DNA from 4 places in the Streptomyces sp. PTL18 genome. Region 2 is predicted to be linked to each of the others. Evidence: riboswitches for the same ligand, from Rfam matches in the RefSeq annotation. Region 2 holds a riboswitch; each other region holds the start of a gene.
What was found. Region 2 has a riboswitch for cyclic di-AMP ahead of AC5WS8_RS22905 (transglycosylase family protein). Riboswitches for the same ligand answer to the same signal wherever they lie in the genome.

Region 1: it holds a riboswitch for cyclic di-AMP, as region 2 does, so the genes downstream of both, AC5WS8_RS10195 (M23 family metallopeptidase) here and AC5WS8_RS22905 (transglycosylase family protein) in region 2, are expected to answer to the same signal.
Region 3: it holds a riboswitch for cyclic di-AMP, as region 2 does, so the genes downstream of both, AC5WS8_RS27080 (C40 family peptidase) here and AC5WS8_RS22905 (transglycosylase family protein) in region 2, are expected to answer to the same signal.
Region 4: it holds a riboswitch for cyclic di-AMP, as region 2 does, so the genes downstream of both, AC5WS8_RS37290 (M23 family metallopeptidase) here and AC5WS8_RS22905 (transglycosylase family protein) in region 2, are expected to answer to the same signal.

What each region holds. Positions count from the first base shown of each region.
Region 1 is NZ_JCAJZO010000004.1:249,583-257,106, reverse strand. It holds gene AC5WS8_RS10210 (DNA gyrase/topoisomerase IV subunit A) at 1-406, opposite strand, end outside; gene AC5WS8_RS10205 (M16 family metallopeptidase) at 740-2,098, shown strand; gene AC5WS8_RS10200 (M16 family metallopeptidase) at 2,095-3,483, shown strand; cyclic di-AMP (ydaO/yuaA leader) riboswitch at 3,707-3,857, shown strand; gene AC5WS8_RS10195 (M23 family metallopeptidase) at 3,870-4,622, shown strand; gene AC5WS8_RS10190 (GntR family transcriptional regulator) at 4,826-5,521, shown strand; gene AC5WS8_RS10185 (LysR family transcriptional regulator) at 5,899-6,747, opposite strand; gene AC5WS8_RS10180 (SDR family oxidoreductase) at 6,852-7,524, shown strand, end outside.
Region 2 is NZ_JCAJZO010000012.1:91,309-98,832, reverse strand. It holds gene AC5WS8_RS22925 (SurA N-terminal domain-containing protein) at 1-216, shown strand, start outside; gene AC5WS8_RS22920 (nucleoside triphosphate pyrophosphohydrolase) at 398-1,405, shown strand; gene AC5WS8_RS22915 (cytochrome P450 family protein) at 1,402-2,703, shown strand; gene AC5WS8_RS22910 (transglycosylase family protein) at 2,890-3,906, shown strand; cyclic di-AMP (ydaO/yuaA leader) riboswitch at 4,105-4,271, shown strand; gene AC5WS8_RS22905 (transglycosylase family protein) at 4,276-4,968, shown strand; gene eno (phosphopyruvate hydratase) at 5,345-6,631, shown strand; gene AC5WS8_RS22895 (FtsB family cell division protein) at 6,769-7,296, shown strand; gene AC5WS8_RS22890 (DUF501 domain-containing protein) at 7,331-7,524, shown strand, end outside.
Region 3 is NZ_JCAJZO010000017.1:50,055-57,578, reverse strand. It holds gene AC5WS8_RS27115 (adenosylmethionine--8-amino-7-oxononanoate transaminase) at 1-378, opposite strand, end outside; gene bioB (biotin synthase BioB) at 371-1,528, opposite strand; gene AC5WS8_RS27105 (8-amino-7-oxononanoate synthase) at 1,675-2,802, shown strand; gene AC5WS8_RS27100 (DUF397 domain-containing protein) at 2,890-3,108, opposite strand; gene AC5WS8_RS27095 (helix-turn-helix domain-containing protein) at 3,118-3,978, opposite strand; gene AC5WS8_RS27090 (ATP-binding protein) at 4,231-4,692, shown strand; gene AC5WS8_RS27085 (DUF6328 family protein) at 4,746-5,282, opposite strand; gene AC5WS8_RS27080 (C40 family peptidase) at 5,452-5,925, opposite strand; cyclic di-AMP (ydaO/yuaA leader) riboswitch at 5,929-6,111, opposite strand; gene AC5WS8_RS27075 (hypothetical protein) at 6,431-6,745, opposite strand; gene AC5WS8_RS27070 (ATP-dependent Clp protease proteolytic subunit) at 6,753-7,388, opposite strand.
Region 4 is NZ_JCAJZO010000046.1:13,670-21,193, reverse strand. It holds gene trmB (tRNA (guanosine(46)-N7)-methyltransferase TrmB) at 1-589, shown strand, start outside; gene AC5WS8_RS37300 (PrsW family intramembrane metalloprotease) at 651-2,039, shown strand; gene AC5WS8_RS37295 (aldo/keto reductase) at 2,085-3,029, opposite strand; gene AC5WS8_RS37290 (M23 family metallopeptidase) at 3,112-4,125, opposite strand; cyclic di-AMP (ydaO/yuaA leader) riboswitch at 4,137-4,294, opposite strand; gene AC5WS8_RS37285 (PP2C family protein-serine/threonine phosphatase) at 4,510-5,655, opposite strand; tRNA gene AC5WS8_RS37280 (tRNA-Met) at 6,221-6,294, opposite strand; gene AC5WS8_RS37275 (hypothetical protein) at 6,471-6,959, opposite strand.

The sequences.
Region 1 (7,524 bases), on a different contig from region 2:
CGGTGTACCGCATGGCGGCCGGCGGGTCGTCGTTGCCCAGCGAGCCGAAGTTGCCGTGGCCGTCGACCAGCGGCACCCGCATCGAGAAGGGCTGGGCCATGCGCACCAGGGCGTCGTAGATCGACGCGTCGCCGTGCGGATGCAGCTTGCCCATGACCTCGCCGACGACGCGGGCGCACTTCACATAGCCGCGTTCGGGGCGCAGGCCCATCTCGTTCATCTGGTAGACGATCCGCCGGTGCACCGGCTTGAGTCCGTCGCGGGCGTCCGGCAGGGCCCTTGAGTAGATGACCGAGTAGGCGTACTCGAGGAAGGAGCCCTGCATCTCGTCCACGACGTCGATATCGAGGATCCTCTCCTCGTACGAGTCGTCGGGTGGCGGGGTCTTCGTGCTGCGGCGGGCCATCGCTGCCGGCTCCTTCACCGTCTGTGCTGGGCAAGAAAACGAATCTGACGCCGACCATTGTGGACCGAGGCACCGACAACGCGGAGCAGGGCCCGTCCCAGGGGACTGTGCACCGGCCCGCCGACGCTCGTCACCGCCCCGGCCCGAGCCGACGATCACCACCGTTCCCCGCCGCGTCAACGGCGAGCCTCCCCCACACCCCGTAATCGTGGTCTCGCTCTCGGCGTACGTCGCCCGGGAACTTCGCCACCGGTCGGCACGCTTGCATACAGTGACAGGACCGGCAGGAAACCGCGGGTTTCCGCGACAGCTTCCGCGATCGAAGGGACATACATGCCCATGGGTCACACGGCCACAGCCGAGGCAGGCTCCGGCGGCCTGACAGCGACCGAGCACCGCCTGGCCAACGGCCTGCGCGTGGTGCTCTCCGAGGACCACCTGACCCCGGTCGCGGCGGTGTGCCTCTGGTACGACGTCGGATCCCGCCACGAGGTCCAGGGGCGCACGGGGCTCGCCCACCTCTTCGAGCACCTGATGTTCCAGGGCTCCGCCCAGGTCAAGGGCAACGGCCACTTCGAGCTGGTGCAGGGAGCGGGCGGCTCGCTCAACGGCACCACCAGCTTCGAGCGCACCAACTACTTCGAGACCATGCCCGCCCACCAGCTGGAGCTCGCCCTCTGGCTGGAGGCCGACCGCATGGGCTCCCTTCTCGCCGAGCTCGACGACGAGTCCATGGAGAACCAGCGGGACGTCGTGAAGAACGAGCGCCGCCAGCGCTACGACAACGTTCCCTACGGCACCGCCTTCGAGAGGCTGACCGCGCTCGCCTACCCGGAGGGCCACCCCTACCACCACACGCCGATCGGGTCGATGGCCGACCTGGACGCGGCCACCCTGGAGGACGCGCGCGCGTTCTTCCGCACCTACTACGCGCCGAACAACGCGGTGCTGTCCGTCGTCGGCGACATCGACCCCCAGCAGACCCTCGCCTGGATCGAGAAGTACTTCGGGTCCATCGCCTCCCACGACGGCAAGCCCCAGCCGCGTGACGGCTCGCTGCCCGAGGTCATCGGCCGCGAGCTGCGGGAGGTCGTCGAGGAGGAGGTCCCGGCGCGCGCCCTGATGGCCGCCTACCGGCTGCCGCACGACGGCACACGTGCGTGCGACGCGGCCGACCTGGCGCTGACGATCCTCGGCGGCGGCGAGTCCTCCCGCCTCTACAACCGTCTCGTCCGCCGCGACCGCACCGCCGTCGCCGCCGGGTTCGGCCTGCTGCGGCTCGCAGAGGCACCCTCCCTCGGCTGGCTGGACGTGAAGACCTCCGGCGACGTCGAGGTGCCCGTCATCGAGGCCGCCATCGACGAGGAACTCGCCCGGTTCGCCGAGCGGGGGCCGACGGCCGAGGAAATGGAGCGCGCCCAGGCCCAGTTGGAGCGCGAGTGGCTGGACCGGCTCGGCACGGTCGCCGGCCGGGCGGACGAACTGTGCCGGTACGCCGTGCTGTTCGGCGACCCGCAACTCGCTCTGACCGCCGTCAAGCGCGTGCTGGAGGTCACCGCCGAGGAGGTGCAGGAGATCGCCGAGGCCCGCCTGCGCCCCGACAACCGCGCGGTGCTCGTGTACGAACCGGTCGCGACCGAGGCCCCGGAAGCAGCCGAGACCACCGACGAGACCGAGGAGTCGGCGAAGTGACCGAGCTCGCGACCATGGACTTCCACCCGCAGCCCCAGCCCGGCGAGGCCCGGCCCTGGGCGTTCCCGGCGCCCCAGCGCGGCACGCTCGACAACGGCCTGACCGTGCTGCGCTGCCACCGCCCCGGCCAGCAGGTCGTCGCCGTCGAGGTGCTCCTCGACGCCCCCCTGGACGCCGAGCCGGCCGGCCTCGACGGCGTCGCCACGATCATGGCGCGCGCCTTCTCCGAGGGCACCGACAAGCACTCCGCCGAGGAGTTCGCCGCCGAGCTGGAGCGCTGCGGCGCCACCCTCGACTCGCACGCCGACCACCCCGGCGTCCGCCTCTCCCTCGAGGTGCCCGTCTCCCGCCTCCCCAAGGCGCTCGGGCTGCTCGCCGACGCTCTCAGGTCGCCGGCCTTCGCGGACAGCGAGGTGGAACGCCTGGTGCGCAACCGCCTCGACGAGATCCCGCACGAGACGGCCAACCCGGCCCGCCGCGCCGCCAAGGAGCTCTCCAAGGAGCTGTTCCCGGCGGCCTCGCGCATGTCCCGCCCGCGGCAGGGCACCGAGGAGACGGTCGCGAACATCGACGCCGCCGCCGTCCGCGCGTTCCACGAGCGGTATGTGCGCCCGGCGACGTCCACCGCGGTCGTGGTCGGCGACCTCACCGGGATCGATCTCGACGCGCTCCTCGACGACACTCTCGGCGCCTGGACGGGGGAGCCATCCAAGCCGCGCCCGGTGCCCCCGGTGACCGCCGACGACACCGGCCGCGTGATCATCGTGGACCGTCCCGGCGCCGTCCAGACACAGCTGCTCATCGGCCGTATCGGGCCCGACCGCCACGACCGCGTGTGGCCCGCCCAGGTGCTCGGCACGTACTGCCTCGGCGGCACCCTCACCTCCCGCCTGGACCGCGTCCTGCGCGAGGAGAAGGGCTACACCTACGGGGTGCGGGCCTTCGGCCAGGTGCTGCGCTCCGCGCCCGACGGCACGGGCGCCGCGATGCTCGCCATCAGCGGCTCGGTCGACACGCCGAACACCGGCCCGGCGCTCGACGACCTGTGGAAGGTGCTGCGCACGCTCGCCGCCGAGGGCCTGACGGACGCCGAGCGCGATGTCGCCGTGCAGAACCTGGTGGGGGTGGCACCGCTGAAGTTCGAGACGGCGGCGGCCGTCGCGAGCACGCTCGCCGACCAGGTCGAGCAGCACCTGCCGGACCACTACCAGTCGACGCTGTATCAGGAGCTGGCCGCCACGGGCACGGTCGAGGCCACCGCGGCCGTGGTGAACGCGTTCCCCGTGGACCGCCTGGTCACCGTTCTGGTGGGCGACGCCGCCCAGATCAAGGAGCCTGTCGAGGCGCTCGGCATCGGTGAAGTCAGCGTCGTCGCAGCCGAGTAGAAAGCACGCACGCGCGCGTTTCTCGCGCCGTCCCGGGGGCCCCGGTGACCTTCCGTGTCATCGGGGCCCCGCCCGTCGGCGGGTTTGTCCGTATTGCCACAGAGGTTGCCTCTCTGCCCTGTGGGATGCGCTACAAACCCCGTTCTCTGTTTGCTGATTGAAAGCCGGTCCCCTTAGCTTCGTTCGGGCTGTTCGTCAGGCAGTGCGCCGCACCCGCGGCAGCGGACAGTCATCGCCGAGTCCCCGTACGGCGCGAGCCAGGGGAGCCGGGGACCCAAAACCACAGTCCCTGGGGTGAATCGGGCGCAAGCCCGTAGGAGACCTTCCTGCTCCGAACCCGTCAGCTAACCCGGTAGGCGAGAGGGAAGGAAAGGACCAGCCACTTCATGGCGTTCACCTGCGCCACCGGGAAGCACCGTCCCCCCAGCCGTGTGAAGCGTACGACTGCGAACGCCGTCGGCGTCGCCGCGCTCACCACCACCGGTGTCCTCGGCACCCTGGCCGCCCCGGCCCTGGCCGCCGGCGCCCCCGTCCAACAGACCGGACTGCTCCAGGCCGTCACCCTCGGTGACTCGGTCGCCGAGAAGATCGACGCACAGGCCGCCGTCCAGAAGCAGGCCGCCGAGCGGAAGCAGGCCGAGGAGGCCGCGCGCAGGAAGGCCGCCGAGAAGGCCCGGCAGGAGCGGGAGGCCAAGGAGCGGGCCGCACGCGACGCCGAGCGCAGGCGACTCAACACGTTCGTGCCGCCGATCTCCGACTCCTATGTGTCCACCGGCTACAAGACCGGCGGCTCCCTGTGGTCCTCCGGCGCCCACACCGGCATCGACTTCCACGCCGCCACGGGCACGCCCGTGCACGCCGTCGGCTCCGGCACCGTGGTCCGGACCGGCTGGGGCGGTGCGTACGGCAACCAGATCGTCATCAGGATGAACGACGGCACCTACACCCAGTACGGCCACCTGTCGTCCATCGGCGTCTCCGTGGGGCAGCGGGTCACCCCCGGCCAGCGGATAGCCCTCTCCGGGTCCACGGGCAACACCACGGGACCGCACCTGCACTTCGAGGCCCGTACCACTCCCGAGTACGGCTCGGACATCGACCCCGTCGCCTACCTCCGCGCGCACGGCGTGAACGTCTGACGGCCCGCGCCCGCGACGGGCGCGCCCGCACCCGACGGCCCCGGCTGATCAGCCGGGGCCGTCGTGGGCTTTCGAACGGCTGTGTGTCCAAAAAATATGCATGGATTTCAGCTCCCCGTCGGAGATTTTGGTCCGCTGCAATAGAGTCGGTTGAACACGCGCCAATCGCGTACGTTTCACGGGGATTAAGGCGGAGGTCGGTCATGCGTATTCCGGCGCACTCGGTCTGCACGGCGATCCGCGATGACATCGTCGCGGGTGTCTACGAGCGCGGCAGCCGGCTCACCGAGGAACTCCTCGCGCGGCGCTACGGCGTCTCCCGTGTCCCCGTGCGCGAGGCGCTGCGCACCCTGGAGGCCGAGGGCTTCGTCGTGACCCGCCGGCACGCGGGCGCGTGCGTGGCGGAGCCCACCGAACAGGAGGCCGCCGACCTGCTGGAGATGCGGATGCTGCTGGAACCGCTCGGAGCCGCGCGGGCCGCGCAGCGGCGCACCGAGGCCCACCTCAAGGTGCTGCGCGGCCTGGTCAGACTGGGCCAGGAGCGGGCCAGGAGGGGCAACAGCGAGGATCTGCGCTCTCTGGGCGGCTGGTTCCACGAGACGCTGGCGCAGGCCTGCGGGAGCCCCGCGCTGACCTCGACGCTCGCACAGCTGAGGCACAAGATCACATGGACGTACACGGTCGACGCGCCGGCCGACCCCGCGGAGTCCTGGGCCGAGCACGGCGGCATCGTGGACGCCGTCGCACGCGGCGACAGCGAGCGCGCGCGGGCGATCACGGCGCTGCACACGGAACGCTCGACGTCCGCGCACCGGCTCCGCTTTCCGGGCGGTCCGGACCGCCCGGAACGTGTGAGGACTTCGCAACACGGCGTAAACATCTCCGCGCTCCGGCATTAACACGGGCACCGTATACAAAGAGGGATATCCGGCGGGGCCTGTTTTCGGCTGCCTTTTTTGCGCACCTCCGAAAACTTTGGTGCGTCATTTCGGCGCGTCGCGACGACTTCATTCGGGCGCTGCTGAACAAGAACGCCTCACACCATGAGGTGATCGGTCCTGGTGGTGAGCCGAGGCGCGACAGGTGTCACCGAGGCAGGCTTGTTGTCACTTCGCATCGGAACCTGGCTGTGGTTCCGGCAACGCCGGTGCAGGCCGGTCCCCTCAACGCCGGTGCAGGCCGGTCACCTCGTACCGCACGATGTGTCGGGAACTGATGGCAGACCGGACGCTGTCCCCGAAATCCAGCACGGTGTCCCCGCGTTCACCGCCGCCGGTCACAGGGCAGTGGCGGCGCGGACCAGCCCCGCGACCGCCGTTGAGCGGCTGTGCGGGGGCCAGGCGATGACCGTGGTGACGTGGGGGGCGTCGGGGACCGGTACGGCGGTGAGGTCCTCGCGCAGGCCGGTGCGGCCCGACTCCGGCACGACCGCGCAGGCGCGGCCGAGGGCGATGAGCTGGGTGAGTTGCGTGTGGTCGCGCACCTGCGGTCCGGGGCCGTCCGGGAAGGTGCCGTCAGGGCGAGGCCAGCGGGGCAGGGGCAGGTCGGGAAGGTCGGTGACCTCGGCGAGCCGCACGTGGGGGCGGGCGCTGAGAGGATGACCCGCCGGGAGGATCGCGACCTGACCCTCGGAGTGCAGGGCCTCGGTGTCGAAGCCGGCCGTGTCGTCGAATGGCCGATGCAGCAGGGCTACGTCGGCCCGGCCGTCGTGCAGCAACCGTGCCTGCTCGCCCGGTCCGCACAGCACGACGTCCACGGCGACGGCGCCGGGCTCGGCGGCGTAGGCGTCGAGGAGTTTCGCCAGCAGTTCACCGGAGGCACCCGCCTTCGCGGCCAGGACCACGGCGGGCCGGCCGGCCGCCGCGAGGGCGGCCCGGCGGGTGCGCCGTTCGGCGGCCGCGACGGCGTCCAGCGCCGCCCGCGCCTCCCGCAGCAGCACCGCCCCTGCCCCGGTCAGCGTGACACCCCGGCTGCCGCGCTCCAGCAGGAGGGTGCCCAGGCGCCGTTCGAGCCCGCCGATCGCCCGCGACAGCGGCGGTTGGGCGATCCCGAGCCGCTGCGCGGCCCGGCCGAAGTGCAGCTCTTCGGCGACCGCGACGAAGTACCGCAGCTCACGTGTCTCCACCCCGCCAGCCTAACCGGGACGGCCAGGGGCGATACCCGGGCGGTATCGCCGTCCACCCAGTCGGTCTTGGACGCCCTGCCCGGCGGGGGAGAAGTATCGATGTCATGAGTGAGACGAACACCGTGAACCACCACAAGGTCGCGCTGGTGACCGGGGCCAACAAGGGCATCGGGTACGAGATCGCCGCCGGGCTCGGCGCCCTCGGATGGTCCGTCGGAATCGGCGCGCGGAACGAGGAACGGCGCGAGGCCGCCGTGGACAAGCTGCGCGCGGCCGGAGCCGACGCGTTCGGCGTGCCGCTGGATGTGACCGACGACGCCAGCGTGACAGCGGCGGCTCGACTGATGGAGGAGCGGGCCGGGCGGCTCGACGCGCTCGTCAACAATGCGGGGATCACCGGCGGCGGACCGCAGGAGCCCACCACGGTCGACGTGAACCGGGTACGGGCGGCCGTGGAGACCAACGTGATCGGCGTCATCCGCGTCACCAACGCCCTGCTCCCTCTGCTGCGCCGCTCGCCGTCGCCGCGGATTGTGAACGTCTCCAGCAGCGTCGGCTCCCTCACACTCCAGACCACGCCCGGCGCCGAGACGGGCCCCATCGCCATCGCCTACGCTCCGTCGAAGACGTTCCTCAACGCCGTCACCGTGCAGTACGCCAAGGAACTGGCCGACACCCACATCCTGATCAACGCCGTCTGCCCCGGCTACACGGCGACCGACCTCAACGGCTTCCGGGGAGTGCGCACCCCCCAGCAGGGCGCAGCCGTCGCGATCC
Region 2 (7,524 bases):
GAGGCGCAGAAGCTGGCCGCCGCGCTCGGGGCCGACATGAACACGGCCGAGGGCAAGGCCGCGTTCTGGAAGGCGATGTCGCAGGCGTCCCGGGAACTCCACGTCGATGTGAACCCGCGCTACGGCACGTGGGACGTGCAGAAGAGCAGCCGGGTGGACGCGAAGACCCCGTGGGTCAAGGAGGTCACCGCGGCGGCTGCGCAGCAGACGGCGTAAGGGCTTGGCGGCGTCGTCGGGGCGTACCGGCGTGGACGGGCGGTACGGGAGCGGGCACGGTGCTCGGGGCTGTGGACGACCTCGCGGGCGGTGGTCCATGCCTGTGGACGACCTCGCGTCTGGTGGTCCATGCCTGTGGACAACTCCGAAGGCCGTCCGTGGCGTGCGTTACGTTCGGAGGGTGAACGCAACCAGCTTCGAATCGGTCCCGGGACCGGAGGCGACCGCCGAGCCCGGCCGGATCGTCCTCCTCACCACCAGCCACCGCGTCGCGCCCGGCCTCCTGTCCTGGCCCGCCTGGCGGGTGCTGCACGCCGGCGACCGGGTCCTGTGCGCGGACGGCGCGCACCCGCAGTTGCCCTATCTGCGCGAGGCGGGCATAGCGGTCGAGGAGTCCGCCCCGAGCGCACAGGAGCTGGTCGACGCCTGCGCCGGCGGCCGCACGGTGGTCGTCGTCGCCACGGGTGAGGGTGAGCCCGCGCTCACGGACGGCCTGGCACGCCTCGCCGGATCGGGCCGCGTCCACATGCCGGAGCTCGAGCTGCTGCCCGCGTCGTACGACCTCCCGGGCGCCCGTCTGCTGGACCTGGTGCAGGTCATGGACCGCATCCGCGCCGAGTGCCCCTGGTCGTCCCGGCAGACCCACCTGGGCCTGGCCAAGTACGGCATCGAGGAGGCGTACGAACTGGTCGAGGCCATCGAGGCGGGCGACCGCCAGGAGCTGCGGGAGGAGCTGGGCGACGTCCTGCTCCAGGTCGTCTTCCACGCCCGGATAGCCGAGGAGCACCCGGACGCGCCCTTCTCCGTCGACGACGTGGCGGGCGGCATCGTCGCCAAGCTGATCCACCGCCACCCGCACGTGTTCGGCGACGCGACCGCGACGACACCGGAGGAGGTCAAGGAGCACTGGCTGCGGACCAAGGCGGTCGAGAAGCGGCGCACTTCGGTGACGGAGGGCATCCCGCTGGGCCAGCCGGGCCTCGCCCTGGCCGCGAAGCTGCACTCCCGCGTCCGCACGGCGGGCCTGGACGTCCCGCTCCCGCGGGGCGAGGGCATCGGCTACGAACTGCTCGCGCTGGCCGCGCGCGCGGAGACGGAGGGTGTGGACCCGGAGGCGGCCCTGCGCGCGGCGGCTCGCGCGTACCGGGACGCGATCCGGGAGGTGGAGAGCGGGGGCCCGCAGCAGTGAACAGCCGGACCGCATCCCCCGCCCCTGAACTGTTCACCTGGGAGTTCGCCGCCGACCCCTACCCCGCCTACGCATGGCTCCGCGAGCACGCCCCCGTGCACCGGACGAGGCTGCCGAGCGGTGTGGAGGCCTGGCTGGTCACCCGGTACGCGGATGCCAAGCAGGCGCTCGCCGACCCACGCCTGAGCAAGAACCCGGCGCATCACGACGAGCCCGCGCACGCCAAGGGCAGGACCGGCATCCCCGGCGAGCGCAAGGCCGAGCTGATGACGCATCTGCTCAACATCGACCCGCCGGACCACACCCGGCTGCGCCGTCTCGTCTCCAAGGCCTTCACGCCCCGGCGTGTCGCGGAGTTCGCGCCGCGGGTGCAGGAACTGACCGACCACCTCATCGACCGGTTCGCGGGCAGGGGAGAGGCCGACCTCATCCACGAGTTCGCCTTCCCGCTCCCCATCTACGCCATCTGCGACATGCTCGGCGTCCCGCGCGAGGACCAGGACGAGTTCCGGGACTGGGCGGGCATGATGATCCGGCACGGGGGAGGACCCCGGGGCGGCGTCGCGCGGTCGGTGAAGAAGATGCGCGGCTACCTCGCCGACCTGATCCACCGCAAGCGCGAGGCGCTGCCCGCCGAGCCCGGCCCCGGTGAGGACCTCATCTCCGGGCTCATCCGCGCCTCCGACCACGGCGAGCACCTCACCGAGAACGAGGCCGCCGCGATGGCCTTCATCCTGCTCTTCGCCGGGTTCGAGACCACCGTCAACCTCATCGGGAACGGCACGTTCGCGCTCCTCGGCCACCCCGAGCAGCGGGCCCGTCTGCAGCGGTCGCTCGCCGCCGGGGAACGCGGCCTGCTGGAGACCGGCGTCGAGGAGCTGCTGCGTTTCGACGGACCGGTGGAGCTGGCCACGTGGCGGTTCGCCACGCGGCCGCTGACCATCGGCGGGCAGGACATCGCCCCCGGCGACCCCGTCCTGGTGGTCCTGGCCGCCGCGGACCGGGACCCGGCGCGGTTCACGGGCCCGGACGTCCTCGACCTCGCCCGCCGCGACAACCAGCACCTCGGGTACGGGCACGGCATCCACTACTGCCTGGGCGCGCCCCTGGCCCGTCTGGAGGGACAGACGGCGCTCGCCACGCTCCTGACCCGCCTGCCGGACCTGCGGCTCGCGGTCGACCCCTCCGACCTGCGGTGGCGCGGTGGGCTCATCATGCGGGGCCTGCGCACGCTGCCCGTGACGTTCACACCGGTTGCGGAGAAAGATCCCGAATCTCCCGTCGACGCCCCGATATGACACGGCAACACGCCGATGGTCACAGGAAGGTGACAGTGCCTCACCTCTGTGATCTTCACGTGATCTGCGCTGCATTGACTTGTGACAAGTGATCTCCTGCCGATACGTTCACGCAGCAACGCGGCGGTCCGCACTGCCACGGCCGGCCGCCGCGTCGGTCGATGCTGTCGTGTGAAAGGCAACCGCATGCTCTCCGGGAACGGTCGTCACCGTCGCCCCCGTCAGGCTCCGGCTCTCCTCGTCGCGGCAGGGGTGACCGGATCAGCGATCGCGATCCCGCTGCTCGGCGCCACCGGTGCGAGCGCGGCCACCGGTACCACCTGGGACCAGGTCGCTCAGTGCGTCAGCGGCGGCTCATGGAGCGCGGACAGCGGCAACGGTCGATACGGCGGGCTGCAGTTGACGCAGGACGAATGGGACAAGTACGGCGGTCTCGACTATGCGCCGAGTCCGGACCAGGCGAGTCGCTCGCAGCAGATCGCCGTCGCCGAGAAGGTCCTCGCTGCCCGGGGTGTCGGGGCCTGGGGCACCTGCGGCCTGCTGAACGGCCTGGGCAAGGACTCCGGCTCCGCCGACGTCGACACGGGCGTCGCCGGGGACGCGTCGTCCGGCAGCGGACCGTCCTCCGGCTCCGACTCGGGTCTGGACTCCGGTCTCGACTCCGGTCTCGACTCCGGCCTGTCCGACTCGTCCGGATCTTCTGCGCCGACCGATCCGTCACCTTCTGCCTCCTCTTCCTCTCCTTCGTCCTCGTCGCCCTCGCCCTCGTCCGGGACGTCGGTCGACGGCGCCGCCAAGGGTGCGCAAGGGTCCGGCAGCGCGCCGACGGCCACGACGAAGCGCGACGAGTCGGACAAGTCCGCACAGAACGATGCCGCGTCCGAGGGGAGTTCGACCGAGGCCGCGGGTGCCGGCCGTCATCGCGGGGGCAGTGCCGACGAGGGCGCCGCGGACGGCCGCACCGAAGACGCGTCCGGCCGGCACACCTCGCGCGGCACCACTGACGCGCGCCACGCCGTCGACGGCTCGTACACCGTCCGCCCCGGGGACAATCTGTCGTCCATCGCCGACTCCCTTGACCTCAGCGGCGGATGGGCGGCGCTGTACGAGGCGAACAAGCAGACGGTCGGCGGCGACCCGAACCTCATCCTCCCCGGTCAGAGCCTTGCGCTCGACGCCGGCCCGGCAGGCGGCTCGTCCTGAACTGCCCCTTGCGTGGCGGAAGTTCGCGACCTACTTCGGGCTGAATGTCCTGTTTGGTGAAAGTGAGATATGGGTCTCATAAGCCCTGATCGTCTTTGAAATTCCGGCGATCGACTGCTTACGGTCGTGATCGCTCGCCACAGCGAGCACCTGCGGTCGCAACGCCGAATCCTGCCAGCGGCCGTACGGGAACAGTCGTCGCGTCAAGCGCCGTAGGCAGGAGCGGGGGACCCAAGGTAGGCGCCGCGTCCGGAAGTTGACCGGAAGCGGCTCGGGGTGAAGCCGCGTCCCGCAAGGGGCGCGGCCGGGCAACTCAACCGGCCCGAACCCGACAGCTCACCTCGCAGGCGTCGGTGAGGGGAACGAACCATGCTGTGTTCCGGCAACGGCAAGCACCGCCGCCCGTCCAAGTCCACCCGTGCCGTAGCGCTCGCCGGTGTCGCCGGCGCTGCCATCGCCGGCCCGCTCCTCGCGGCCGGGAACGCCTCCGCGGCCACCGCCGCCCAGTGGGACGCCGTCGCCCAGTGCGAGTCCGGTGGCAACTGGCACATCAACACCGGCAACGGCTTCTACGGTGGTCTGCAGTTCACGAACTCGACCTGGGCCGGGTACGGCGGCACCGCCTACGCCTCCCGTGCCGACCTGGCGACCAAGGACCAGCAGATAGCCATCGCCGAGAAGGTCCTCGCGGGCCAGGGCAAGGGCGCCTGGCCGGTGTGCGGCAAGGGCCTGACCAACGCCGCGTACAACGGCTCCGCGGCCACCTCGAGCGGCGCGAAGAGCGCCACCCCGAAGAACACCACCACCCGCTCGACCGGGCAGCAGGCCGCCAACCGCTCCGCGCAGCGCCCGGCCCCGCAGAAGAAGACCGTCACCACCCCGACCGGCCGGAAGGTCGAGAAGGGCGACGGCGAGTACAAGGTGGTCAAGGGCGACACCCTCAGCGCCATCGCCGCGAGCCACCACGTCAAGGGCGGCTGGAAGAAGCTGTTCGAGCTGAACAAGGACATCGTCCGGAACGCCGACCTGATCTACCCGGGCCAGCAGCTGCACCTGAAGTGACAGCCACCCGGTAGCCGGGCCGCGGGCCACCGACAGCCGTGACCCCCACAGTGGGGTCACGCGAGGGCCCACCTCCGTCCCCACGGCTCCCCGCTCCGGTGCGTGTTCCCCCGTACGCGCCGGAGCGGGGCTTGTTGCTGTCCGGCCCCTTCGTCGTCCGGCCCCTTCGTCGTCCGGCTCCTTCGCCGTCCGGCCGCGTGGATTTCACCGCACCTTTCCCCCCTCCTTTGTTCCGCGAGGGAACAATGTGTACCGTCACCCTGTCCACGGGACGGTCGGTCGGTCGGCCGGCACCCCGCGGCGGTTAGGCTCTAGTCGCAAGGCGCAGCCGCAAGGCACACAGCCCCGCACTTCCAGCGTCACATCCAAGAAGGAGATGCTCGTGCCGTCCATCGACGTCGTCGTAGCCCGGGAAATCCTGGACTCCCGAGGCAACCCCACGGTCGAGGTCGAGGTCGGCCTCGACGACGGCAGCACGGGTCGTGCCGCCGTCCCGTCCGGCGCCTCCACCGGCGCCTTCGAGGCCATCGAGCTCCGCGACGGTGATCCCAACCGCTACCAGGGCAAGGGTGTCGAGAAGGCCGTCCTCGCCGTGATCGAGCAGATCGGCCCGGAGCTGGTCGGCTACGACGCCACCGAGCAGCGGCTGATCGACCAGGCGATGATGGACCTGGACGCCACCGACAACAAGGGCTCCCTCGGCGCCAACGCGATCCTCGGTGTCTCCCTCGCCGTCGCCCACGCCGCCTCCGAGGCCAGCGACCTGCCCCTGTTCCGCTACCTGGGCGGCCCGAACGCGCACCTGCTGCCGGTGCCGATGATGAACATCCTCAACGGCGGCTCGCACGCCGACTCCAACGTGGACATCCAGGAGTTCATGATCGCCCCGATCGGCGCGGAGTCCTTCTCCGAGGCGCTGCGCTGGGGCACCGAGGTCTACCACACGCTGAAGAAGGTCCTGAAGAGCAAGGGCCTCGCCACCGGCCTCGGCGACGAGGGCGGCTTCGCCCCGAACCTCGGCTCCAACCGTGAGGCCCTCGACCTCATCCTCGAGGCCGTCAAGGAGGCCGGCTACGCCCCCGGCCAGCAGATCGCCCTCGCCCTCGACGTCGCCGCCTCCGAGTTCTACAAGGACGGCAAGTACCTCTTCGAGGGCAAGGAGCGCTCCGCCGCCGAGATGACGGAGTACTACGAGGAGCTCGTCGCGGCCTACCCGCTGGTCTCCATCGAGGACCCGCTGTTCGAGGACGACTGGGCGGGCTGGAAGGTCATCACCGACAAGCTCGGCGACAAGGTCCAGCTGGTCGGCGACGACCTGTTCGTCACCAACCCCGAGCGCCTGGCCCGCGGCATCGAGGAGGGCGCCGCCAACGCGCTGCTCGTCAAGGTCAACCAGATCGGCTCGCTGACCGAGACCCTGGACGCCGTGGAGCTCGCCCAGCGCAACGGCTTCAAGTGCATGATGTCCCACCGCTCCGGCGAGACCGAGGACGTCACCATCGCCGACCTGGCCGTCGCCACCAACTGCGGCCAGATCAAGACCGGCGCCCCGGCCCGCTCCGAGCGCGTCGCCAAGTACAACCAGCTGCTCCGCATCGAGGAGATCCTCGACGACGCCGCGGTGTACGCCGGCCGCTCGGCCTTCCCGCGCTTCAAGGGCTGAGGCAAGGCGGCGGACAACGCCGGAGCAGGGCGCTGAGACAAGCCTGAGCAAGGCTTGGCCGGTCGTACGTACGTCCCCGTACTCGGTCCCGTACCGTGTGCGGGGACGTACGCGCGTGTGAAGGGGAGGCGGGAGACATGGCCGGGAAGGACCGCGACCGGTTCTCCACCGCGACCAGGCTCAGGCTGCTCGGCGAGCAGACCGCCGCCCGGGTCTACCGCTCCCAGACCCGGCGCCAGGCCCGCCGCTCCCGGCTCACCGGCCGGGCCGCCCTCCTCGCGCTCGTCCTGTGCACGCTGATCCTGGCGCTGGCCTACCCGATGCGGCAGTACGTCTCCCAGCGCGGCGAGATCGCCGACCTGGAGCGGCAGCAGAATCAGGCCCGCAAGCGGGTCGAACAGCTGCGTGACCTCAAGGCGCGCTGGCAGGACGACGCCTACGCGAAGCAGCAGATCCGGCAGCGGCTGCACTATGTGATGCCGGGGGAGACCGGCTACATCATGATCGACCCGGACGCGGTCAAGCAGCCGCGTGCGGACCGGGCGACGGCCGCACGCCCCTGGTACGCCGGCCTGTGGGACGGCGTGGACAGGGCCGACGGGGTGGACCGGGCCGACGGCCCGGCCGGGACGCACACACCCGCACGCGCCCGCACGCGCCCGTGACGCACCCATGAGAAAGACAGCCTGAAAGAGAGCCATGGAAACCCCTCCGCCGCCCACCCCGCGCACCGAGCCGACGGACGCGGACGTCGAGGCCGTCGAGCAGCAACTCGGGCGCCCCCCGCGCGGACTGCGCGCGATCGCGCACCGCTGTCCCTGCGGGCAGCCGGACGTCGTGGAGACGGCGCCGCGGCTCCCCGACGGCACCCCGTTCCCGACGACGTACTACCT
Region 3 (7,524 bases), on a different contig from region 2:
GACCTCGACCGACACCGAGCCGGAGTCGGCCAGGAACACATGCTCCAGCCCGTCCGGCGACATGTCGACAAGGAGCTTCGCGAGCCGGACGGCGGGCTCGTGGGTGAGCCCGCCGAACATGACATGGCTCATCCGCCCCAGCTGCTCGCGTGCCGCCTCGTTGAGCACCGGGTGGTTGTAGCCGTGGATGGCCGACCACCACGACGACATTCCGTCCACCAGCTCGCCGGAGCCGTCCGCGAGCCGCAGTCGGACCCCGCTCGCCGACTCCACGACGAGCGGTTCGACGCGACCGGGCATCGGGCCGTAGGGATGCCACACATGCCTGCGGTCCAGCTCCAGCAGCTCGGGAACACCCAGGCCGGCCGGCTCAGGCATTGGGCGCGAGATCCGTCCCGGCACCGCGGCGGCGGACGGCGACGAGGTCGGTACGGGGCTCGTTCACCGACGGAGCCGGAGCCGGTCCGCAGACGCCGCCGTCGTCGTGGCAGCCGCCGGAACCGCCGTCGTGGCAGCCGCCGCCCGCCCGGTGCTCCGGCAGGGTCACCTGGTCGGCGCCCTCCACCTCGAACCCGGCGTCCGCGACCATCTCCAGGTCGGCCCTGCCCGCCTGGCCCTCGCTGGTGAGGTAGTCGCCGAGGAAGATGGAGTTGGCCAGGTGCAGGGCGAGGGGCTGCATCGAGCGCAGGTGGACCTCGCGGCCGCCCGCGATGCGCACCTCGACGTCCGGACACACGAACCGCACCATCGCGAGGATCCGCAGGCACCGCTGCGGCGTCAGGTTCCACTCCTTGGCGAGCGGTGTGCCCTCGAACGGGATCAGGAAGTTCACCGGAACGGAGTCCGGGTCCAGCTCCCGCAGCGCGAAGACGACGTCGACCAGGTCCTCGTCGCTCTCGCCCATGCCCGCGATGAGGCCGGAGCAGGCGGACAGGCCGGCCGCGTGCGCCTTCTGCACGGTGTCGACGCGGTCGTCGTAGGTGTGGGTGGTGGTGATGTCGCCGTACGTCGCCTCGGAGGTGTTGAGGTTGTGGTTGTAGGCGTCGGCGCCCGCCGCGCGCAGCCGTTCGGCCTGGCCGTCGGAGAGCAGGCCGAGGCAGGCGCACACCTCGACGCCCTCGTTCTGCTCCTTGATCGTCCTGATGGTGTCGGTCACCCGCTCCACGTCCCGGTCGGTGGGCCCGCGACCGCTGGCGACGAGGCACACCCGCTTGGCGCCGCCCGCCACACCGGCCGCGGCGGCCCTGGACGCCTCGTCGGGCTTCAGCCAGGTGTACTTGAGAATGTCCGCCTTCGAACCGAGGCGCTGGGAGCAGTAGGAGCAGTCCTCGGGGCACAGGCCGGACTTGAGGTTGACGAGATAGTTGAGTTTCACCCGCCGGCCGAACCAGTGGCGGCGCACCTTGCCGGCCGCGGCCACCACATCGAGCACGTCGTCGTCGGAAGTGGCGAGAACGGCCAGAGCCTCCTCGCGGGTCGGCAGCTCGCGCCGCAACCCCTTGTCCACCAGCGTGTTCAGCAGGTCCATGAGAGCCGATCCTGTCCTACCGGACCGCTCCGGGCCAAGGAGAGTTTGCACAACAGAGACGGTTCGACGTGTGGGTATTGCCACATCCTGGGCGGCTGATCGTCCCGCTAGGGTCTGTGCACTGCCTACAAAACCGCGGAGGAGTCATGGCGTTCGCCTGGATCGACGAGCAGGCACGGGCACGCCGCCGGGCCGGACTGGTCCGCACCCTGCGCCCCCGCGCCGCCGACTCCCCGCTCCTGGACCTCGCGAGCAACGACTACCTGGGTCTCGCCCGCCATCCCGAGGTCGTCGAGGGCGCCGCGGAGGCGGCCCGAAGGTGGGGTGGCGGTTCGACCGGATCCCGGCTCGTCACCGGCACCACCGAACTGCACGGCGAACTGGAGCGCGAACTGGCGGACTTCTGCGGCTTCGAGGCCGCGCTGGTGTTCTCCTCCGGGTACGCGGCCAACCTCGCGGCGGTCACCGCGCTCGCCCCGCACGGCTCCCTGATCGTCTCGGACGCGGGCAACCACGCCTCGCTCATCGACGGCTGCCGGCTGGCGCGCGGCACCACCCAGGTCGTCACGCACGCCGACCCCGAGGCCGTGCGCAAGGCGCTCGGCACCCATGAAGGGCCCGCGATCACGGTCTGTGACACGGTCTTCTCGGTGGACGGCGACGCGGCTCCGCTCGGCGAACTGGCCTCCGCCTGCCGTGCACACGGCGCCGGGCTGGTCGTCGACGACGCGCACGGGCTCGGTGTCCTCGGACCCGGTGGCCGCGGCGCCCCGCACGCGGCCGGGCTCGCGGGAGCGCCGGACGTGGTGACGACGGTGACGCTGTCGAAGTCGCTCGGCAGCCAGGGCGGCGCGGTCCTGGGCCCGGCTCGGGTGATCGACCATCTGGTCAACGCGGCCCGGACGTTCATCTTCGACACCGGCCTCGCCCCGGCCGCGGCGGGCGCGGCACTCGCGGCGCTGCGTCTGCTGCGCCGCGAGCCGGAGCGCGCCGAGCGGGCCCGCACGGTGGCGGCGGCCCTGCACGCCCGTCTGACGGCCGAGGGCCATCGGACGGTACGGCCGGACGCCGCCGTGGTCTCCGTGCGGGCGCCCTCCCCGGAGCAGGCCGTACGGTGGGCGGCCGGCTGCCGGGCGGCCGGGGTCGTCGTCGGCTGCTTCCGCCCGCCGTCCGTGCCGGACGGCATCTCACGACTGCGGCTGACCGCCCGCGCGGATCTCACCGACGGGCAGGTCGAGCACGCCGTACGTGTGATCGGCGAGACGCGACCGTGAGTCGGCGAAACGGCCGTGCATCGCGCGCCACCCGGAAATTGGCTCGAAATCGGCTCACTCACCGCCGATTTCCGCCGGCGAACGTGGTCAGTTCAACCCGTTCAGGAACTCCTTCCACGCCTCGGGGCTGAACGTCAGGGCCGGTCCGGTCACCTTCTTGGAGTCGCGTACGGCCACCAGTCCGGCCCAGGGACCGGTGTTCGGACGGGCGGTCTCGACGCAGTTGTTCATTCCTGTACTACGGCTGCTGCGCACCCAGCGCGCACCAGCGAGACAGGTGCTGGAGGGGACGTGGGGGGCTGACATGGTGCCTCCTTACGCGTCGCCGGCCAACGCGGCGATGTAATCCAACGATTCCTCGGGCGAAAGGGCGTGGATCTGAAGGGACGTGAAGGCCTCGCAGTAGGCCTGGAGGTCTTCTTTCCGCTCGAGATAGAGGCTACTCGTCAAGTGGTCGAGAACGACCACATCCAGATCTGATCTGCTCGGAAATGAGAAGATGACGAAAGGGCCGGTGATGCCGATGTGGGCCCCCGCGGTGAGTGGCAGCACCTGCAGCCGTACTTGGGGCAGTCGCGCCGCTTCCAGCAGGCGCCTGAGCTGCCGAGCCATGACCTCCGGCCCGCCGACCTCCCGCAGCAGCACCGCCTCGTCCAGGACGGCGCCCAGTTCCAACGGCGGATCCGCGCGCAGTACGTCCTGCCGGGCCAGCCGAACCTCCACCAGGGCGTCCAGCTTGGCGTCCTCCAGGGTGCCGACGGCGGCCCGGGTCACCGCCCGGGCGTACTCGGGCGTCTGCAGCAGGCCCGGCACCACGGAGGTCTCCAGGGTGCGCATGCCGCTCGCCTGGGACTCCAGGCTGATGAAATCACGGTAGGCCGGAGGCAGCACCCCGCGGTAGGCGTGCCACCAGTTCTGCCGGCCGCCACCGTCCTCCGAGCCCGCCAGCACCAGCAGCAGTTCCCGCAGCTCCGGGTCCTGAACGCCGTACGCGTCCAGCAGCAGGCGGACGTCCGCCGGCTTGACCCCGCTGGAGCCCGTCTCGATGCGGCTCACCTTCGACTGGTGCCAGCCGACGAGACCGGCCGCCTCCCCGCTCGTGAGGCCCGCCCGGTGGCGCAGGGCGCGCAATTCGGCACCGAGCTTGCGGCGGCGCACCGCTGGTCCGTATTGCATGGCCGACTCCTTCCGCAGGGCGCCCGGTTGCACGGCGAGACGGTAGAGGATGCGCCCGAGGGCACCGCAAACTCGGCCGGTCGTCGCAGAGTTCACCGCTTCGAGCGACAGATATATGCATATCTCGGGGGAACGGGCGCGACAGGGTCCAGGTGGTGGCAGGCTGGCGCGCAGCACCAAGTCCGGGACCCTTACTCGAACCAACCACTCCGTGTCGGACTCCGGTCCCGTGTGGAAAGGGACGACGTCGCCATGGCAGACCACCAGGAAGCATCCGTCACTCTGCCGAGCGATCCCGCCTCGGTCTCCGCCGCCCGAAAATACGTCTCGAGCGTCCTCCTCGAATGGGGGATGCCCGGCGACGCGGAAGTAGCCGACACCGTCCGCCTGATCGTCTCCGAACTCGCCACCAACGCCGTACAGCACACCCTCGGGCAGTCGCCCACCTTCACGGTCGACATCGCGCTCGACCGCGACGAATTACTGCGTATCGGGGTCACCGACAGCCATCCGCGCTTCCCCAAGCGCCTGCCTGCGGCCGTGCAGCAGGACAACGGGCGGGGCATGGTGATCATCCGGTGTCTGACCGCCGAGTGCGGCGGGAAGCTGAGCGTGCGACCCACCCGCGAGGGCGGCAAGACGGTCGCGATCGAGCTGCCGTGGACGAAGCCGATGCAGCCGGTCGCCGCGTCACCGGGGCCGGGGGAGGCGTGAACGCAGATCGCGACGGGCCGCCGCCGTGCGGACCGCTGCCGAAGGCCCGGCGGTCACCGGGACCCCTCGGTCGGCTCCCGGTCGTCCCGCCCGCCGGGGGCCTGCCGCGGTACGACGACCGTGCGCCGCACCACCCAGGGCAGGACGCGCCACAGGCCCAGGCAGACCAGCAGCGTTCCCGCCCCGGCCGCGAGCCCGGCCACCCGGCCGAGGGACACGTCCACCACCAGCAGGACCGATCCGGTGAACGCCAGCATCAGCACCCCCATGCCGACCTTCGCCAGACGGGAGGAGATCCTCACGATGGCGGGCTTGGCGTTCTGCTGGAACAGCGACCGGTGCAGCGCGGCGGGCGCCGTGAACAGGGCTGCGGCCAGCATGGCGAGCAGGAGCGTCGTCACGTAGGTGGTGCGCTGGACCGTGTCCAGAGTGGGGAAGCGCTGGGAGAAGGCCAGCGTCAGCAGGAACGCGAACAGGATCTGCACCCCTGTCTGGGTGACACGCAGCTCCTGCAGCAACTCGGTGAAGTTGCGGTCGGCACGCTCCAGGGGGGTCTCGCGTCGTGCCTGCTCGGGAGGTCGGTCGGCCATGGTCAACGAGTATCCGCTCACCCCTGCCTCACGCCCGCCCCAGCGGGTCGCTTCCGGAGCGATCGAGCCCGGTGGGCCTGCTGCGCAGCCTGAACTGTCGCGTCTCCCCGTCGAGCGGCGTGTCGCGGGGTGACGGCAGGCAACCCCCGTCACCCCGGGCCGCAGGGCCTCAGCGGACGCGGCCGTACCAGACGCTCCTCGTCCAGATCTTCTCCAGCCTGACCACCGACCCCGTCTTCGGGGAGTGCCAGATCTTGCCCTTCCCGGCGTAGATGCCGACGTGGTAGACGTTCCGGCCCGAGTGGAAGAACACCAGGTCCCCGGCCTGCCGCTGGGAGGCGGAGATGTGCCGCGTTTTGTTGTACTGCGCCGCCGCCGTCCGGGGCAGGGTCTTGCCCGCCTTCTTGAACGCGTACAGCGTCAGCCCGGAGCAGTCGAAGCGACGCGGTCCCGCGGCGCCGTACTGGTACGGGGATCCCTTCTTCGACGCCGCGACCTGCAGTGCCCTCGTCGCCGGCGTCGCGGCGGACGCGTCGGGGGCGATACCGGGGACCGCGATGCTGCCGCCGACGGCGGCGATGGTGAGGGCGGAGGCCGTTCCGGCCCGGCCCAGCAGCGACGGGACTCGATTGAGCGCGGTCATGCGCAACCCTTCGTCAGCCGCCTGTGAAGGATGACCTGTCGGATTCGGGCTGGCGAAGTAGCCCGGCCGCTGACGCGGCTTCACCCCAAGGACCGCACGGATCTGTCCGGCGGCCCGCCTTGCTGGGTCCTCCACTCCTGCCGATCCACTCCTGTCGACCGGTCATCCGGGCGGCGGCAGGACTCGGCGTCCGCCCGGACCGCCCCGCCGCGGTGGCGGGGGCTTGTCGTCAGTGAGGGATCTTCACCTAAAGGCGTCGGAAAATCACAACGGAATCGGGGGTTTGTGGCATTACTCACCACTCACCCGTTCGGGTGGACAGCCCTTCGTTCGAAGAGGGTTGAGGAAGAGGACGAGGCCTCGGACCTGCACCGGAGTAGATCATTCCGCCCTGGGGCCAGGCGCGTTGTGCGACGTTGCCCAGCCCCGGGAGGGAGAGGAATCTACTCGGACGGCGGTACCCCGTTCGGCTCGTTTGAGCAACCGCGCGTCGTGGGCTGGTTGCTCACTGCCCGTCAGACCGGGTCGGCGGCACCGTGACGCGGGCCGCGCGGCGTTCGCCGTCGAGGACGCGCAGGGCCCGGGCGAGGGTGGGCCCGTGCATCTCGTTCTCCCCGCGCTGGTGCATCAGTTCCAGCGCCTCACGCAACGCCATCGCCTTGCTCACCAGTGCCTGCGCGGCGCGCAGACCGCGGTAGGTGTCCCCGGAGTGCGCCGGGTTGATGCGGCCGAGCAGGTCGACCACGTCGAGGTAACGGTCGATCAACTCCGCCTCGGCACGGGTCAGCGCGGGCAGTGGGGGCAGTTCCGGTGGCAGCATCGGCGGCTCACCTCGTGCCGGGGGTGGGGCGCGGGACCCTGCGGCTGGGAATGACGCGGTCGATCAGGCCGTACTCCACCGCCGCCGGCGCGTCGAAGATCGTGTCACGCTCGATGTCGGCGGCGATCCGCTCCGGGCTCTGCCCGGTGTGCCGGACGAGCATCTCCTCCAGTCGGCCGCGAACCCGCATCAGCTCTTCGGCCTGGATGAACAGGTCACTGGCCTGCCCCTGAACGGGCTCCGGCAGGGATGGCTGGCGGATGACCACGCGGGCGCCGGGCAGTGCGAACCGCTTGCCCGGTGTGCCCCCGGCGAGCAGCACGGCCGCGGCCGACGCCGCCTGCCCGAGGCAGATCGTCTCCACGTCGCAGCCGACGTACTGCATCGTGTCGTAGACGGCGGCCATCGCGCTGAACGAGCCGCCGGGGGAGTTGATGTACAGCGAGATGTCCCGGTCCGGATCCAGGTACTCGAGGTGCATGAACTGCGCCATCACGTCGTTGGCCGAGATCTCGTCGACCGGCGTGCCGAGGAAGACGATCCGCTCCTCGAGGAGCTTCGCGTAGGGATCGAGCGTCCGGCTTCCGTAGCCGGTGCGTTCCGTGAACTCGGGCAGGACATGGCGGGCGGACGGTCGGTTCATGGCATGCGCCTCCTCGGGCTGACTCCTGTAAAAAATGTACAGGACGTACGTTCCTGGTGGTGGGAAGCATGCTGTCAGCGAAAGCGGCTGCGCGCGCGGTTCCGAGCCTGCTCGGGGCTCCGTGCGATCCCGGGAG
Region 4 (7,524 bases), on a different contig from region 2:
CATCGACCTCGCCGAACTGTTCGGGAACGCCCGCCCCGTCGTGCTGGAGATCGGGTTCGGCATGGGCGAGGCCACCGCGCAGATGGCCGCCGCCGACCCGGACACCAACATCCTCGCCGTCGATGTGCACACCCCCGGCCAGGGCAACCTGCTGGCCCTCGCCGACCGGGCAGGCCTGACCAACATCCGCGTCGGCAACGGCGACGCGATCATCCTGCTCCGCGAGATGCTCGCCCCCGACTCCCTCGGCGGGCTGCGCGTCTACTTCCCCGACCCCTGGCCCAAGAAGCGCCACCACAAGCGGCGGCTCATCCAGCCCGACTTCCTCACGCTCGCCGCGAGCCGTCTTCAGCCGGGCGCGCTGGTGCACTGCGCCACGGACTGGGAGCCGTACGCCGAGCAGATGCTGGAGGTGTTCACCGCCCACCCGGAGTTCGACAACACCCAGCCCGGCGGCGGCTACGCGCCACGCCCCGGCTTCCGGCCGCTGACCCGTTTCGAGGGGCAGGGCCTGGACAAGGGTCATGTCGTGAACGACCTGCTCCTCCGTCGCGTACAGCACCGCGACCTGCCCTCCGCCGAAGACTGAGCGTCCGCGTGAAGTCGGACACCGTCGAGGGCGGCGCCCCCGTCTCGTTAGGGTCGATGCCGTGGCCACCTTTCCCTCGTACCCGACTCATCCGCGCGGTGACGCCGGCGGCGGTTCGTTCGGGCACCCGCACTGGTGGCAGAGGCGGTGGGTGCGGTACGGGGCGCTGATCACGCTCCTCGCGCTCTCCGGGCTCGTCATCCTGGCCCTCGTACGGCAGCAGACCGGGACCGAGGGCTTTCTGGTCGGGCTGGGTCTCGCGGTCCTGCCCGTGCCGCTGCTCGTCACGGCGTTCCGCTGGCTGGACCGGGTGGCGCCGGGCCCCTGGCGGAACCTGATCTTCGCCTTCGCCTGGGGCGCGTGCGCCGCCGCACTGATCGCGATCGTCGCCAACAGTTTCGCCACCCGGTGGATAGCGACCGCGACCGCCGATCCGCACAGCGCCGACACGCTCGGCGCGACCGTGATAGCGCCGATCGTGGAGGAGTCCGCGAAGGCCGCGGCCGTGCTGCTGGTCTTCCTCTTCCGCAGACGGGACTTCACCGGGATCGTCGACGGGGTGGTGATAGCCGGCGTCACCGCCACCGGCTTCGCCTTCACCGAGAACATCCTCTACCTGGGCACGGCCTTCGGTACCGACCGGATGAGCGGGGAAAGCGGACTGGCGTCCGTGACCGCCGCGACCTTCTTCGTCCGCGTGGTGATGTCGCCCTTCGCGCACCCGCTGTTCACCGTGCTCACCGGCATCGGCTTCGGCATCGCCGCGCTGTCCGCGGAGCGCCAGCACGTCCGGCGGGTGCTGACGCCGCTCCTCGGACTGCTGCTCGCGATGGGCATGCACTCCGTGTGGAACGGGTCGTCCACGTTCGGCCGGTACGGGTTCTTCGCGGTGTACGCGTCGTTCATGGTGCCGGCGTTCGGGCTGCTGACCTGGCTGGTCATCTGGACGCGGCAACGCGAGCTGCGGACGGTGCGGGGGGAACTGCCCGCGTACGCGGTCGCGGGGTGGATCGGGCCGGTGGAGCCGTGGGTGCTCGGTTCGATGCGGGCGCGGCGGCTGGCCCGGGACTATGCGAAGCGGCACTCCGGGAAGGCCGCGGCGCGGTCGGTGTCGCAGTACGAGGCGTGTGCGACGTCGTTGGCCTTCCTGCGCCACCGGGGGCGCCGGGGGCGGGCAGGTGCCGATTTCGTCGCACGGGAACGGGAGTTGCTGGCCCAACTGTGGGCGCGCCGGGAGGTGGCGCGGCCGGCGCTGGCGTATGCGGCACGGGCGACGTCGCCGGTGGCTCCGCCGGTGTGGCCGGGGTACGGACACGTGCCCTTCCAGGGGGCGCCACCGTACGGACCGGTGACGCCGCCGTACGGACCGGTGACGCCGCCGTACGGACCGGTGACGCCGCAATACGGTCCTGCGACGCCGTATCCCGGCCACAACCCCTACCTTTCCTAGGAGTGGACGCGGGATCGGCGCCGCCGGATTCCGCCGTCCGCCGGGCTACGCCGACGCCTCCGTCAGCTTCGCCAGGTCCTCGTCCGTCAGCGCCAGGTCCGCCACGGCCAGCAGCGCCGGCAGCTGCTCCACCGTCCGCGCCGAGGCGATCGGGGCCGCGACCGTCGGCTGGGCCGCCAGCCAGGCGAGCGCCACCGTCGGGATCTCGGCGCCCCGGGCCTCGGCGACCTCGTCCAGTGCCGACAGGACCCGCTGCCCGCGCTCGGTCTCCAGGTACTTGCCCGCGCCCTGCGCGCGCGCCGACTCCACCGTCGTACCCGGCCGGTACTTACCGGTCAGGAAGCCCGACGCGAGCGCGTAGTACGGAACCGCCGCGAGCCCGGCCCGGGAGGCGACGTCCTGCAGCGTCCCCTCGTAGGTGTCGCGCGAGACCAGGTTGTAGTGCGGCTGGAGCGCCACGTACCGCGCCAGGTTCTCCCGGTCGGAGAAGTCCAGCGACTCCTGGAGGCGCTCGGCGGAGATGTTGGAGGCGGCGATGGCGCGCACCTTGCCCGCCTTCACCAGCTCGTCCAGCGCGCCGATGATCTCCTCGACCGGCACCTCGGGCTGGTCGAAGTGGGTGTAGTAGAGATCGATGTAGTCGGTGCCCAGACGGCGCAGGGACGCGTCGGCCGCCGCCTTGATGTTGGCGGCGGTCAGGCCCCGGTAGTCGGGGTGCTGGCTGACCTTGGTGGCGATGAGGACGTCGGAGCGGTTGCCGCGCGCCTTGAGCCACTTGCCGATGACGGTCTCGGACTCACCGCCCTTGTTGCCCGGCGCCCAGGCCGAGTACACGTCGGCCGTGTCGACGAAGTTGCCGCCCGCCTGCGCGTAGGCGTCGAGGACGGCGAAGGACTGCGTCTCGTCGGCGGTCCAGCCGAAGACGTTCCCACCGAGGGACAGGGGGAAGACCTCGAGATCGGACGAACCCAGCTTGCGAAGAGAAGTCATGCTCCTCGTCAACGCCCGAACCGGGCCGGGGTCTTCCGGGCGTCCGCAAAGATCTTGCAAACGGGCGCGCTGCCGCGTGGGGTCAGGGGTTGAGGCCCTTGCTCTGCAGCCATGCCATCGGGTCGATCGCGGCGCCGCCGTCCGGGTGGACCTCCAGGTGCAGGTGCGGCCCGGTGACGTTGCCGGTCGCGCCCACGCGGCCGATGACATCGCCCGTGCCGACCTTCTGCCCGACCGACACGCTGATCGACGACTGGTGGCAGAACCACAGCTCGGTGCCGTCGTCGAGGGTGAGGATCGTGCGGTAGCCGTACGAGCCGGCCCAGCCCGCCGCCGTGATCGTGCCGCTGTGGACGGCCTTGATGAGCGTGCCGGTGGGCGCGGCGAAGTCCAGACCGGTGTGGTAGCCGGAGGACCACATGGCACCGGCGTCACCGAAGCGGGAGGTCAGGGTGTAGGAGGAGGTCGGCAGTGTGAACTGCTTGGCCAGTTCGGCGAGCCGCGCGGCCTCCTCGGCCTTCTTCTTCTCCGCGGCGGCCCGGGCCTGCGCGTCGTCCTGCGCCTTGGCCGCCGCGGCGGCGGCCTTCTTCACGGCGGCGTCCTCGGCGGCCTGCGCCGCCGTCCGTGCGATCCGCTCCTGCTGGGACACGGCCTGCTGCATGATCCGGGCGCGCAGCGCCTCGCCCGCGCCCTTGGAGCCGGAGGCGTCCGTGGCGTCGGTCTGGCCGACGCTGCTGAGCGCGGTGGCCGAGCTCCCGGGAGCCCCGGAGTCGTCACCGATGAGGGCCTTGGCGGACTCCGTGACCGAGGAGAGGTCCGGCAGCGATATGGACACCGGCGGCTTGCCGGACTGCGCGGTGGCCATGCCACCGGCGCCGACGGCGGCCATCACACCGACGCCGAGGACCGTGGAGCTGCGGGCGAGTCCGCCCCCGCGCTGCTTGGCGACGCGGTGCCGGCCGCGGACGGGACGGAGGGAGTCCTCGGTGGGGTTCCACTCCTCCCAGGGGCCCTCGTCGGTGCCGGGCGCGAGGCCGAGCGTCTGGGTGCCGTTCGGGGCGGACGAGGTGCTCTGGGCAGGCCGGTTGAACGCCACGTGGGCGCACTCCTTTCCTTCCGTCTCGCCTACCGGGTTAGCTGACGGGTTCGGAGCAGGAAGGTCTCCTACGCGCGTATACCGTCCGTGCGACCACGGCGGTATCCGCTCGATTCACCCCAAGGTGGTGGTTCCCCGGCTCCCTCGCGGGATTCGGCAGGCGCGCACGGAGCCGCCTCTGGTGACGGCTGGGACGACCGCGCTGCGTTATCGAACGTTAATAGACGCGGGGCCTGTATTCCAAGCCGTTCGGACAGATCCCTTCCCTTCGTCGACCAGGACTTTCACCGCCTGAACGGAGGAAAACGGGCGAGTCACCCACACCTCGGAAGCCTCATGTGTAGTGACGGTATGTCAGTTGTTATGCACAGGAGCATCGCTCGATCACCCACCGTGATCATTCGGGGGCGTGGGCCTGCGGACGGCCAGCAGAGCCATGTCGTCCGTGCCGCGGCCGCCGGTGTGCCGGGCGACCTCACGCGTGACGGTGCTCAGCAGGGCGCCGGGGCCGGGGAAGACCCGGCCGGCGAGACGGACGGCGGGGTCGTAGAACCGGCCGTGCGCGTCGCGGGCCTCCGAGACGCCGTCGGTGTAGAAGAGCAGCATGGAGCCGGGCGGGAACTCCCACTCCTCCGCCCGGCCGGGCCGGACGCCGAGGTCGCCCATGCCGAGCGGCGGTGCCGGGTCACGGGCCCCGAGCTCGCGCAGGGAGCCGTCCGGCAGCAGGAGCAGCGGCGAGGGGTGGCCGCGGTTGACGATGCGGACGACGCCGGAGCCGTGCGGGATCTCGGCGAGCACCGCGGTGGTGAACCCCTCGAACCCCTCGGGGTCCTCGCGCTCGGCGCGGTCCCGCGACAGCGCCCGCTCCAGGCGCTGGGCGACGGCCTCGAGCGCCGGCTCCTGTTCGGCGGCCTCCCGGAAGGCGCCGATCACCACGGCCACGACGGTGACCGCCCCCATGCCCTTTCCGCGTACGTCGCCGACGACGAGCCGCACCCCGTGCGGGGAGTCCTGGACGGTGTACAGGTCGCCGCCGATGAACGCGTCGGCCTGGGCGGCCTCGTAGCGGGCGGCGATGTCCAGCCCACCGATCCGGTCTGCGGGTTCGGGCAGCACCGCGCGCTGCGCGGCCTCGGCGATCTGGCGGGCGGAGGCGAGGCGGGCCACGTTGCGGCGGACGAGCACGTTGATGAGGACGGCGAGGGCCGAGACGGTGACGACCGTGGCCCCCTCGGTGATCTCCCCGGCCTGTCCGAGCACGCCGAGCCCGAGGTGGACCCCGAGGACCACCACGACGGCGGTCAGGCCGGTGAGGACGGTGCCGCGCAACGAGAACAGCGGAGCGGCCACGAGCGGCGCGGCGGTGAAGAGGGGGCCGGCCGTGTAGTCGGACGGGGCGAAGAGGTCGAAGCAGACCCCGCCGGCGATCAGCAGCCAGGGCAGGGCGCTCAGGAAGGCCCGCGCGTACGAGATCCCCCGCTCCTCGACCTCCGTCCCGGCTTCCGCCTCGGCCTCGGCGCACGTCGGCACCGCAGCCTCCCTCGCGCCGGGGGCGGGCAGCGGGGCTGGGGCGTCGGGGGCGGGCACGGGCGCTCCGAAGGGTCGGGTGACTTCAGGGGCTTGGGCGGTTCGACGGGGCTTGGTGGTTCCAGAGGCCTCCTCGGTGGTTCCAGGGGGCTTGGTGGTTCCAGGGGCCTCCTTGGTGGTTCCAGAGGCCTCCTCGGTGGTTCCAGGGGCTCGGGCGGCTACCGGGGCTCCAGGGGCCCGGGCAAGCCGGCCGTCAGGCCGGCCGCGTCGCCGGTCGTCACGGTCGGGAGGACACCCACCGGACGGGTCATGGGCCTCGGTCCGGTCATGGGCCTCGGTGCCCTGCGCACACGGCCCCTCGAGTCCACGCCGCCCGGCCGGTTCGCCCTGCTCCCATGACCACCGCTCGCCTGCTTGCTGCGCCACCCGTCCAGGCTTCCCGGAAGGGCGGCGGGGGGCGACCGCTGTGGGCCGGGCGGAGTAGCCACCAGGCGGTGACCAGGAGAAAGGGCGGCCGGGGAAACGCCGAGGGCCGGAGCCCTTCCGGACTCCGGCCCTCGGCCTTCAGTAGCGGGGACAGGATTTGAACCTGCGACCTCTGGGTTATGAGCCCAGCGAGCTACCGAGCTGCTCCACCCCGCGTCGGTGATTCCAGTGTACGCCACGCGCGGGACAGGTGGCGCACGGGTTTCACCCCCTGCTGTAGGTTCCAGGTCTGCGTTAGCAGTGTCGGTCGATCTCTAGCAGTCGACTAGCAATCTTCCGGGTCGCGTTAGCAACACCTGCGATCGATGTCTTGGACGCAGCGCAATCCTCCGTCACCTGACCGGCGGCTCGACCAGCATCACGACGCGGTCCGCCTCGACGTCGAACCCGAGGACCGGACGACTCCCGTCACCGCCCTCGGCATCCATCAGCACCGGCTTGCCCAACCGGCGACCGATCGCGGCGAAGAATCCGCACAGGGCATCAAGTGGCTCCTGCCCCTGAATCTCCCGCAGGTCGACGTCGAAGTCGATCTCCTCTGCCGCATAGAACCGAAAGATCGCCAACATGTCTGGCACCAGCCGAACCTCCAGATGAGGCTGCTCGGCGTCGGCGGGACGCGACAGCACGGCCCTTGCCGGAGGCAGCGGCAGCGCTGTCGAGCCCTCGCAGTACTGAAACGCCCAGCCCCGCTCCACCACGAGGTCGAGGACCGCCTGCCAGTCCCTCTCCGAGGCATTGGGCACCCACACGTCCGGCAGCGACCCCATCACCTCGGGGTCGAAGAACCATCTAACGTCGTCCCACAGCAGTTCAGCCACCGCCCAATCCTGCCTCCCGAGCGCACCCTGACCCACCGGTTTCCATGTCCGCTGCGGACTGCGGCGCCCGCAGCGATCTGAGGCTGTCGGGGTACGCCCTTCTGTGCCCAGGCGGGCACGGAGAAACGTGCCCACTTTCCGCATCCCTCCGGTCCCGTGCATCCTGGTCAGTGCTGCGGAGAGGGGTGAATGCGCAGGGGGTCAGCGGCCTGTCATAGGGTCCCGGCAAGAGTCCCCCAGTCCTTTCGGAACGCCTGTGCCCCACCTTGCTCGCCTTGTGACTACGCTCGCGGCCCCTATCCCGTTCTCCGGGGCCGACGCAGCGCCTCATCTGGAGCCCCGGCCCACATCGCGGCTCCTCGTACAGCGAGGGGACACAGAGCTGATCGTCCAGGAAGTCCAGCCGCCGGCCACGGCCTCGACCGTCTCCTTTCCGGCGCCCTGGCCTTGCCGGTTCGGCACGAGCGCAGTGTCGCCTGCCGCTGACCTGGTTGTCTTCGCCGGACCGCATGCACTGCGAGCCGTTGACCAGTCGGGAAGCCCACGGTGGGAACTGCGGCATCGC